3 regions of the Klebsiella sp. SYXHC3 genome follow, and region 3 is predicted to be linked to each of the others. Evidence: predicted binding sites of a transcription regulator. Region 3 holds the regulator's gene; each other region holds the start of a gene.

Region 1 (3,267 bases), on a different contig from region 3:
AGCTGTACCTCGATTGATAAAGATTGACGACTGGCTAATAACTGGTCAGTCGTCAACCTCTCTCTCCGCTACAATGCCTGTTCTTTATTCAATGAGACGACCATTGTGGCGCTATTAATTATCACCACTATCCTGTGGGCCTTTTCTTTTAGCCTGATTGGCGAATACCTTGCCGGTAGCGTCGATAGCTATTTTTCCGTGCTGATGCGCGTGGGGCTGGCAGCGCTGGTGTTTTTGCCTTTCCTGCGTACGCGCGGCCAGTCTCCGCGCACCATCGTACTCTATATGCTAGTGGGGGCGATGCAGCTTGGCATCATGTATTTGCTGGCTTTCCGCGCCTATCTTTATCTGACGGTCTCGGAATTTCTGTTGTTTACGGTCTTTACCCCGCTGTATATCACCCTGATTTACGATCTGCTCAGCGGTCGTAAGCTGCGCTGGGGCTATCTGCTTAGCGCGGCGCTGGCGGTGTTAGGGGCGGCGATCATCCGCTATGACAAAGTCAGCGATCATTTCTGGACCGGGCTATTGCTGGTGCAGTTGTCGAATATCTGCTTCGCCATCGGCATGGTGGGCTACAAGCGTTTGATGGAAGTCCGCCCGATGCCGCAACACAATGCTTTTGCCTGGTTCTATGCCGGCGCCTTTATTGTGGCGGTAGCGGCGTGGTTTATGCTGGGCAATCCGCAGAGGCTACCGACTACCGGCCTGCAGTGGGGAATCCTGGTCTGGCTTGGCGTGGTCGCATCCGGATTGGGTTATTTCATGTGGAACTACGGCGCGACGCAGGTGGATGCCGGTACGTTGGGGATCATGAATAACGTTCACGTCCCCGCCGGGCTGTTGGTTAATCTCGCTATCTGGCAGGAGCAGCCTCACTGGCCAAGCTTTATCATTGGCGCGCTGGTAATCCTGGCTTCGCTATGGGTCCATCGCCGCTGGGTCGCTCCGCACTCCGTACAAACGGCAGATGATCGCAAGCGTGGTTCCGCGCTGAGCGAATAAACGCTTCTGTTACCGGCTGGCGTTGCTCGCCATCGCGCACTGCAGCATACAGCCGGCTCCACAGTCCTTCTCCCAGGGTTTTGGTGACAATCAAACCCTGGCGTTCAAAACTTTCCACCACCCAGTGCGGCAGGGCGGCAATACCCATTCGTGCGGCAACCATCTGAATCAACAGCAGCGTGTTATCGACACTTTTCAACTGTGGGCTGATCCCCGCCGGTTGCAGGAAGTGGCGCCAGATATCCAGTCGCCCGCGCTGTACCGGGTAAATCAGTAACATTTCCGCAGCCAGATCCTCCGGGGAGATGCGCGTTTTCGCCGCCAGCGGATGTTCCGGAGCTAACACCAGACGAACTTCATAATCAAACATCGGTGAATAGTGCAGGCCGCTACGCGGCAAAATATCTGAGGTCATCACCAGATCGAGTTCACCCTGCTGCAGGGCTGGCTGCGGGTCAAAAGTGACGCCGGACTGAAAATCAACTTCCACCAGCGGCCAGCGGGCGCGGAAGCTTTCCAGCGCCGGGGTGAGCCATTGAATACAGCTATGGCACTCAATCGCCAGCCGCAGACGGGTTTGCTGTGGTTCATTGCAATCCTGTAGCGCGCGAGCGATCTGCGGCAGTACCTGATTGGCCAACTGCAGCAGAATTTCTCCTTGCGGCGTGAAGCGTAGCGGCTGGCTTTTACGCACAAACAAACGGAAACCAAGGCGCTGTTCCAGATCGCTAAACTGGTGGGACAGGGCCGACTGGGTTTGGTGCAGGGCTGCCGCCGCGCCCGCCAGCGAACCGCTGTTCCGCAACGCCTGTAGCGTTTTCAGGTGCTTAATCTCGATCATGAATGTCCTTCACTTCGGCATGAATAATTTGCGCTTGAGGAATATACAGTACCTTTACATTATGGATGTGTAAACATCTGGATGGCTAAATGCAAAAAATTCCATAAGGGGCATAACATGACAATCCTCAATCACACCCTCGGTTTTCCTCGCGTTGGCCTTCGCCGCGAGCTGAAAAAAGCGCAAGAGAGCTACTGGGCGGGCAAGGCCACGCGTGAAGATCTGCTGGCGGTAGGTCGCGAACTGCGCGCTCGTCACTGGGAGCAGCAGAAACAGGCGGGCATTGATCTGTTGCCGGTGGGCGATTTTGCCTGGTACGACCATGTTCTGACCACCAGCCTGCTGTTGGGCAACGTGCCGGCTCGTCATCAGAACAAAGACGGCACCGTCGATATCGATACTCTGTTCCGTATTGGTCGCGGTCGCGCGCCGACCGGCGAACCCGCTGCCGCCGCGGAAATGACCAAGTGGTTCAATACCAACTATCACTACATGGTGCCGGAATTTGTCCAGGGCCAGCAGTTCAAGCTGAGCTGGACCCAACTGCTGGATGAAGTGGACGAAGCGCTGGCGCTGGGCCACAAGATTAAGCCTGTACTGCTGGGGCCGGTAACGTATCTGTGGCTGGGCAAAGTAAAAGGCGAACAGTTTGACCGTTTAAGCCTGCTGAACGATATCCTTCCGGTTTACCAGCAGGTACTGGGCGAGCTGGCGAAACGCGGCATTGAGTGGGTGCAGATTGATGAACCGGCGCTGGTACTGGAGCTGCCGCAAGCATGGTTGGATGCCTTTAAACCGGCTTATGAGGCCCTGCAGGGGCAGGTAAAACTACTGCTGACTACCTATTTTGAAGGGATCGCCGACAACCTTGATATTATCACCGCGCTGCCGGTACAGGGGCTTCACGTCGATCTGGTGCATGGCAAAGATGATGTTGCTGAACTACATAAACGCCTGCCGGCCGACTGGCTGTTATCCGCCGGGCTGATCAACGGTCGTAACGTCTGGCGCGCCGATCTCACGGAAAAATATGCGCAAATTAAGGCGATTGTCGGTCAACGCGAATTATGGGTCGCCTCTTCCTGCTCCTTACTGCATAGCCCGATCGATCTGAGCGTAGAGACCCGTCTTGATGCCGAAGTAAAAAGTTGGTTTGCTTTCGCCCTGCAGAAGTGCGGCGAACTGGCGCTGCTGCGCGATGCGCTGAACAGCGCTGATACGACGGCGATCGAGGCGTGGAGCGCGCCAATCCAGGCTCGTCGCCATTCGACTCGCGTACACAACGCGGCAGTGGAAAAACGGCTGGCGGCAATCACCGCCCAGGACAGCCAGCGCGCCAGCCCTTATGCCGAGCGCGCACAGGCGCAGCGCAGGCGCTTTAACCTGCCAGCATGGCCGACGACGACGATCGGTTCATTCCC
Region 2 (3,267 bases), on a different contig from region 3:
TTTCTCAGCGAACAGGCGGTAAGGGCGGCGCTGAGCGGCCTGCGCGCCGAAGGCGTCGTGCATCAGATTAGCTTACCGTTCGCCGACGCGTTAAGCGCCATGCGCTCGCTAAAGGGCATTGGCGCTACCCACTTACATCAGGGGCGGGCGTCTGCTCCGCTTAGCCGCGGCAAGCTGCGTGAACTGCAACTGGCCTGGCCGCAACAGCAGGGCCAGTGCCCGCTGACGTATCATCTTTTTACAGGAGTCATTGAACGTGACTAAACGTTTCTTCGTCACCGGAACCGATACTGAAGTCGGTAAAACCGTCGCCAGCAGCGCGCTGCTGCAGGCGGCGAATCAGCTGGGATTTAACACCGCAGGCTATAAGCCGGTGGCTTCCGGGAGCGACCTGACCGCACAAGGGTTACGCAATGAAGATGCGCTGGCCCTGCAGCGTAATAGCCGGGTGGCGCTGCGCTATGAACAGGTTAACCCTTATACTTTTGCCGAACCGACCTCGCCGCATATTATTAGCGCCGATGAAGGGCGACCGATTGCCGCGACGACGCTTTCCAGCGGTTTACGCGAACTGGAGCGCCTGGCCGACTGGGTGCTGGTGGAAGGGGCGGGCGGCTGGTTTACGCCGCTCTCGGAAACCCTGACCTTCGCCGACTGGGCGCAGCAGGAGCAATTGCCGGTGATTTTAGTGGTCGGCGTCAAACTTGGCTGTATCAATCACGCGATGCTCACCGCCCAGGCGGTACGCGAAGCCGGGCTGCCGCTCGTGGGCTGGATCGCCAACGATATCCAGCCACCGGGTAAACGCCATCGCGAATATCTGCAAACCTTAACGCGGGTATTGCCAGCGCCGCTGCTGGGGGAAATTCCCTGGCTTGCCGACGCATCGCAGCGTCAGGATCTCGCGCAGTACCTGGATCTGACCCCCTGCAATAACCCCGCATAAACCTGCGAGACGGCTCTATTTTTTGTTGACAGGACGATGAAATGTGGTCCAGAAAACGCAAAAAATCCAGCCGTCTTTAGCTGATAAATATCAAAAAAAATTCGATAATTTTTTTTAGCCACGGGCTTTGGTCCGATGAGACTTTTCTGCCGGGTGGCAGACCTCGCGGCCTGCAGGCAGTTATCCACTATTCCTGTGGATAACCTTGTGTATTAGAGTTAGAAAACTTGCGGTAAGCTAGAGAGTACGCGGCCTGCGAGCAAATTGGCGCGAAACCCGTCTTTTGGTAAATTATGTTTTATTTCAGCAAGTTAAATAAAAGCAATGGCTGTCAGAAAAGTGTCACCGGCTGCCATAAAAGATTCATTACCTTGCTTGACAAATGTTAAATGATAAATGTTTCTGGGGATAACCACACAGGCTGGTGGATTATTCCGCAAAGCGCGCATTTTACGCCCGCAGTCGGACGACCGCGCGTCCTTTTGCCGCCATACAATAATGCGATACTGTTTTTATATCCAGTATTATTTATTGGCAAAAATGAAACTGAAGGGTAGAATTAAACACCTGCTGGCCAATCCCATCTTCAGGTCCTGAAATATGAGCAAACCATTCAAGCTGCACTCCGCATTCCGTCCTTCCGGCGATCAGCCCGAAGCCATCCGCCGTCTGGAAGAGGGGCTGGAAGATGGCCTTGCGCATCAAACCCTGCTTGGGGTAACCGGTTCGGGGAAAACCTTCACCATCGCCAACGTTATCGCTGACTTACAGCGCCCGACGATGGTGCTGGCGCCGAACAAAACCCTGGCGGCGCAGCTGTATGGCGAGATGAAAGAGTTCTTTCCCGAGAATGCGGTGGAGTATTTTGTCTCCTACTACGATTATTACCAGCCTGAAGCCTACGTACCGAGCTCGGATACCTTTATCGAAAAAGACGCCTCGGTGAACGAACACATTGAGCAGATGCGTCTGTCGGCCACCAAAGCGTTGCTCGAACGGCGTGATGTAGTGGTGGTGGCTTCGGTTTCCGCCATCTACGGTCTTGGCGACCCGGATCTGTATCTGAAGATGATGCTGCACCTGACCACCGGCATGCTGATCGACCAGCGGGCGATCCTGCGTCGGCTGGCGGAACTGCAATACACCCGCAACGATCAGGCCTTCCAGCGCGGCACTTTCCGCGTCCGCGGCGAGGTTATCGATGTTTTCCCGGCGGAATCCGATGATATCGCGCTGCGTATTGAACTGTTTGACGAAGAGGTCGAGCGGCTATCGCTGTTTGACCCGCTGACCGGCCACGTCGAATCGTCCATTCCACGCTATACCATCTATCCGAAGACCCACTACGTTACGCCGCGCGAGCGTATCGTACAGGCGATGGAAGAGATCAAAGACGAGCTGGCTGACCGCCGCAAGGTCCTGCTGGCGAACAATAAACTGCTTGAAGAGCAGCGGCTGAGCCAGCGCACTCAGTTCGACCTCGAAATGATGAACGAGCTGGGCTACTGCTCGGGGATTGAAAACTACTCGCGCTTTCTCTCCGGGCGCGGGCCGGGCGAGCCGCCGCCGACGCTGTTCGACTACCTGCCGGCGGATGGCCTGCTGGTTATCGATGAATCGCACGTGACTATCCCGCAAATCGGCGGTATGTACCGTGGCGACCGGGCGCGTAAAGAGACGCTGGTGGAATATGGCTTTCGCCTGCCGTCAGCGCTGGATAACCGGCCGATGAAGTTCGAAGAGTTTGAAGCGCTGGCACCCCAGACCATCTACGTTTCAGCGACGCCGGGTCCCTATGAGCTGGAAAAATCCGGCGATGAGGTGGTAGACCAGGTCGTTCGCCCAACGGGCCTACTGGATCCGGTTATCGAAGTGCGGCCGGTGGCGACGCAGGTCGACGATCTGTTATCAGAAATCCGTACCCGTGCGGCGATCAATGAGCGTGTACTGGTGACGACGCTGACCAAACGCATGGCGGAGGATTTAACCGAATACCTGGAAGAGCACGGTGAACGGGTGCGCTATCTGCACTCCGATATCGATACCGTCGAGCGTATGGAAATTATTCGCGATCTGCGTCTTGGCGAGTTCGACGTGCTGGTGGGGATCAACCTGCTGCGCGAAGGGCTGGATATGCCGGAAGTATCGCTGGTGGCGATACTTGATGCCGATAAAGAGGGCTTCCTGCGTTCCGAGCGCTCGCTTATCCAGACCATCGGCCGCGCGGCGCGTAACGTGAACGGTAAGGCGATTCTTTACGGTGATAAAATCACGCCATCGATGGCGAAGGCGATCGGTGAAACCGAACGCCGCCGCGAGAA
Region 3 (3,267 bases):
GGAGGCGCGGGCCGACGGCGGCCAGACGTTGACGGGCGAAGTGCATACGCGCCACGCGGGCCAGCTTCTGGGCGATGATTTTATCGGTACCGTGCTCATCCGCCATGCGGCGCAGAGAGACCGACGGCGAGAAACGCACGAAGCTATCGCGGCCAAGCCAGGAGACGGCGAAGAATTTCTGAATACCGTTAAGCATCCGCAGCGGCGGATTCTCTTCGCCTTTTTCACGACCCGGCGCGCGGCCGAACATGACCGACACCGGTACCATTTGCACGTCGAGGTCGGGATGGTTACGGTGCAGATCCAGGTAGTCGTGGAACAGCTTGATGGACTCTTCTTTCGGCGTGTAGTAGGTAAACACGCGCGGGCCGCCGTGGATGAAAACGTAGCGCGGCAGCAGTGTGCCGTCGATTTCCAGCGGTTCAAAAGGGTCGGGTAAATCATGCGCCAGGCACTGGGCGCGCAGGGTCAGCAGGTCCGCCTTGGAGTTATAAGGCAAGACGTACATTATCGGACGCGAGGTATCGAGCCCTAATTCCTGAGCAGGTTCTGCCGGAATAGACTTGCTTTTTACCAGCACCCGTAATGGTAAATTCAGTAATTTATAGTAAATTCGTTGCCAGCCGGACATAAACGATGTGAAGCCTCTGGTTAATCATGCAAATGCGCGGCAAGAATAACAGAAAGCGTACAAAATTTCCGTTGTCACACGGCAAACACGTACACTCAGCGACGTCATTTACATTAAAAGGTTCTTTTTGATGGCCAATAATACCACTGGGTTAACCAGAATCATTAAAGCAGCAGGTTATTCCTGGAAAGGTTTCCGCGCGGCATGGGTTAATGAAGCCGCTTTCCGTCAGGAAGGCGTCGCCGCTATTGTGGCCGTGGCGATAGCCTGCTGGCTGGATGTCGATGTCATTACGCGAGTCCTGCTCATTGGCTCGGTCCTGTTAGTGATGATAGTCGAAATTCTTAACAGCGCGATTGAAGCGGTGGTTGATCGTATCGGGCCTGAGCATCATGAGCTTTCCGGGCGCGCAAAGGATATGGGGTCGGCAGCGGTGCTGCTGGCGATAATCATCGCGCTGATCACCTGGGCCATGCTGCTGTGGTCGCATTACCGCTAAGTCTTGTCGGCAACGCTCGCAAAACGGAAAGAATCTCCTGATTTTTATATGATATGTGGTTCCAAAATCACCATTAGCTGTATATACTCACAGCATAACTGTATATACACCCAGGGGGCGGAATGAAAGCGTTAACGACCAGGCAGCAAGAGGTGTTTGATCTCATCCGGGATCACATCAGCCAAACGGGCATGCCGCCGACGCGTGCGGAAATTGCTCAGCGCTTGGGGTTCCGTTCCCCAAATGCGGCGGAAGAACACCTGAAAGCGCTGGCGCGTAAAGGCGCGATTGAAATCGTCTCCGGCGCTTCCCGCGGCATTCGTCTGCTGACGGAAGAAGAACATGGTCTGCCGCTGATTGGCCGCGTTGCCGCCGGCGAGCCGCTGCTGGCGCAGCAGCATATTGAAGGTCACTACCAGGTTGATCCGGCGATGTTTAAACCGAATGCCGACTTCCTGCTGCGCGTAAGCGGGATGTCGATGAAAGACATCGGTATCCTCGACGGCGATCTGCTGGCGGTGCATAAAACTCAGGACGTGCGTAACGGCCAGGTGGTTGTCGCGCGTATCGATGAAGAAGTGACCGTTAAGCGTCTGAAAAAGCAGGGCAACATCGTTGAACTGCTGCCGGAAAACAGTGAGTTTTCTCCAATCGTCGTCGATCTGCGCCAGCAGAGCTTCACCATTGAAGGTCTGGCCGTCGGCGTGATCCGTAACGGTGAGTGGCTGTAACTCCCGTCTTAACGCAGCGTCATCATGATGCATGACGCTGCGATGTTCCTCCTCTGTCTGGTCCCTCTTCATGCTGCTCAACGCCGCCGATAAAGCACTGTGGCGCCTCGCGCTACCAATGATTTTCTCCAATATCACCGTTCCGCTGCTTGGGTTGGTCGATACCGCCGTTGTCGGCCATCTCGATAGTCCCGTCTATCTTGGCGGCGTCGCCGTCGGCGCGACGGCGACCAGTTTCCTCTTTATGCTGCTGCTGTTCCTGCGAATGAGCACCACTGGCTTAACCGCTCAGGCCTATGGCGCCAAAGATCCGCAGCGCCTGGCGCGCGCGCTGGTGCAACCGCTGATCCTGGCGCTGGCCGCCGGGCTGCTCATCGTTCTGTTCCGCATGCCGCTTATTGACCTCGCGCTGCATATCGTCGGCGGGAGCGAGGCGGTACTGGAACAGGCCAGGCGGTTCCTGGAAATCCGCTGGCTCAGCGCCCCGGCGTCGTTGGCCAACCTGGTGCTGTTAGGGTGGCTGCTTGGCGTGCAGTACGCTCGCGCCCCGGTCATCCTGCTGGTGGTCGGCAACTTGCTGAATATCGTGCTCGATCTGTGGCTGGTGATGGGGTTGCATATGAACGTGCAGGGGGCGGCGCTGGCGACGGCGCTGTCGGAATACGCCACCTTTATCATCGGCCTGCTGATGGCGAAACGGGTGCTGGCGCTGCGTGGCGTGACGTTTGCCATGTTGAAGGAGGCGTGGCGCGGCAATATGCGGCGCCTGCTGGCGCTTAACCGCGACATCATGCTGCGCTCGCTGCTGCTGCAGCTCTGCTTTGGCGCCATCACCGTCTTCGGCGCCCGTCTTGGCAGCGACGTGGTGGCGGTCAATGCGGTACTGATGACCATGCTGACCTTTACCGCATACGCGCTGGACGGTTTTGCCTATGCCGTCGAAGCGCATTCCGGGCAAGCCTACGGCGCGCGTGACGGTAGCCAACTGCTGGAAGTCTGGCGCGCTGCCTGTCGGCAGTCGGGAATGGTAGCGCTGTCGTTCGCGTTAATCTACAGCGTGGCCGGTGAGCATATCATCGCGCTATTGACCTCTATCCCATCATTGCAGCAGCTGGCAGACCGCTATCTGTTCTGGCAGATGATCCTACCGGTGATTGGCGTTTGGTGTTATCTGCTGGATGGCATGTTTATCGGCGCGACGCGCGGCGCGGAGATGCGTAATAGCATGGCGGTAGCCGCTGCGGGGTTTGCGGTGACGTTGCTCTCTGTGCCTATGCTCGGCAATCACGGCCTGTGGCTGGCGCTGGCCGTGTTCCTGGCTTTGCGTGGGCTTTCGCTGGCGCTCATCTGGCGCCGCCACTGGCAGCGTGGCACCTGGTTTAACTCACCCTCCTGAATGTAAAAAG

Evidence for each region. Region 3 encodes LexA, which represses DNA repair genes until DNA is damaged. Its sites were predicted from a motif close to TNCTGTATGTACATACAGNA; they were not measured.
Region 1: a site for LexA is predicted at 1,878-1,897, ahead of metR (HTH-type transcriptional regulator MetR). Genes of this name have one in related genera too.
Region 2: a site for LexA is predicted at 1,451-1,470, ahead of uvrB (excinuclease ABC subunit UvrB). Genes of this name have one in related genera too.

Annotation. Positions count from the first base shown of each region.
Region 1 is NZ_JBXUNG010000014.1:62,897-66,163, forward strand. It holds gene yigL (sugar/pyridoxal phosphate phosphatase YigL) at 1-17, shown strand, start outside; gene AC2CGP_RS22870 (carboxylate/amino acid/amine transporter) at 106-1,005, shown strand; gene metR (HTH-type transcriptional regulator MetR) at 893-1,846, opposite strand; gene metE (5-methyltetrahydropteroyltriglutamate--homocysteine S-methyltransferase) at 1,964-3,267, shown strand, end outside.
Region 2 is NZ_JBXUNG010000006.1:37,577-40,843, forward strand. It holds gene bioC (malonyl-ACP O-methyltransferase BioC) at 1-264, shown strand, start outside; gene bioD (dethiobiotin synthase) at 257-946, shown strand; gene uvrB (excinuclease ABC subunit UvrB) at 1,547-3,267, shown strand, end outside.
Region 3 is NZ_JBXUNG010000009.1:36,339-39,605, forward strand. It holds gene plsB (glycerol-3-phosphate 1-O-acyltransferase PlsB) at 1-631, opposite strand, end outside; gene AC2CGP_RS19380 (diacylglycerol kinase) at 762-1,130, shown strand; gene lexA (transcriptional repressor LexA) at 1,253-1,861, shown strand; gene dinF (MATE family efflux transporter DinF) at 1,932-3,257, shown strand.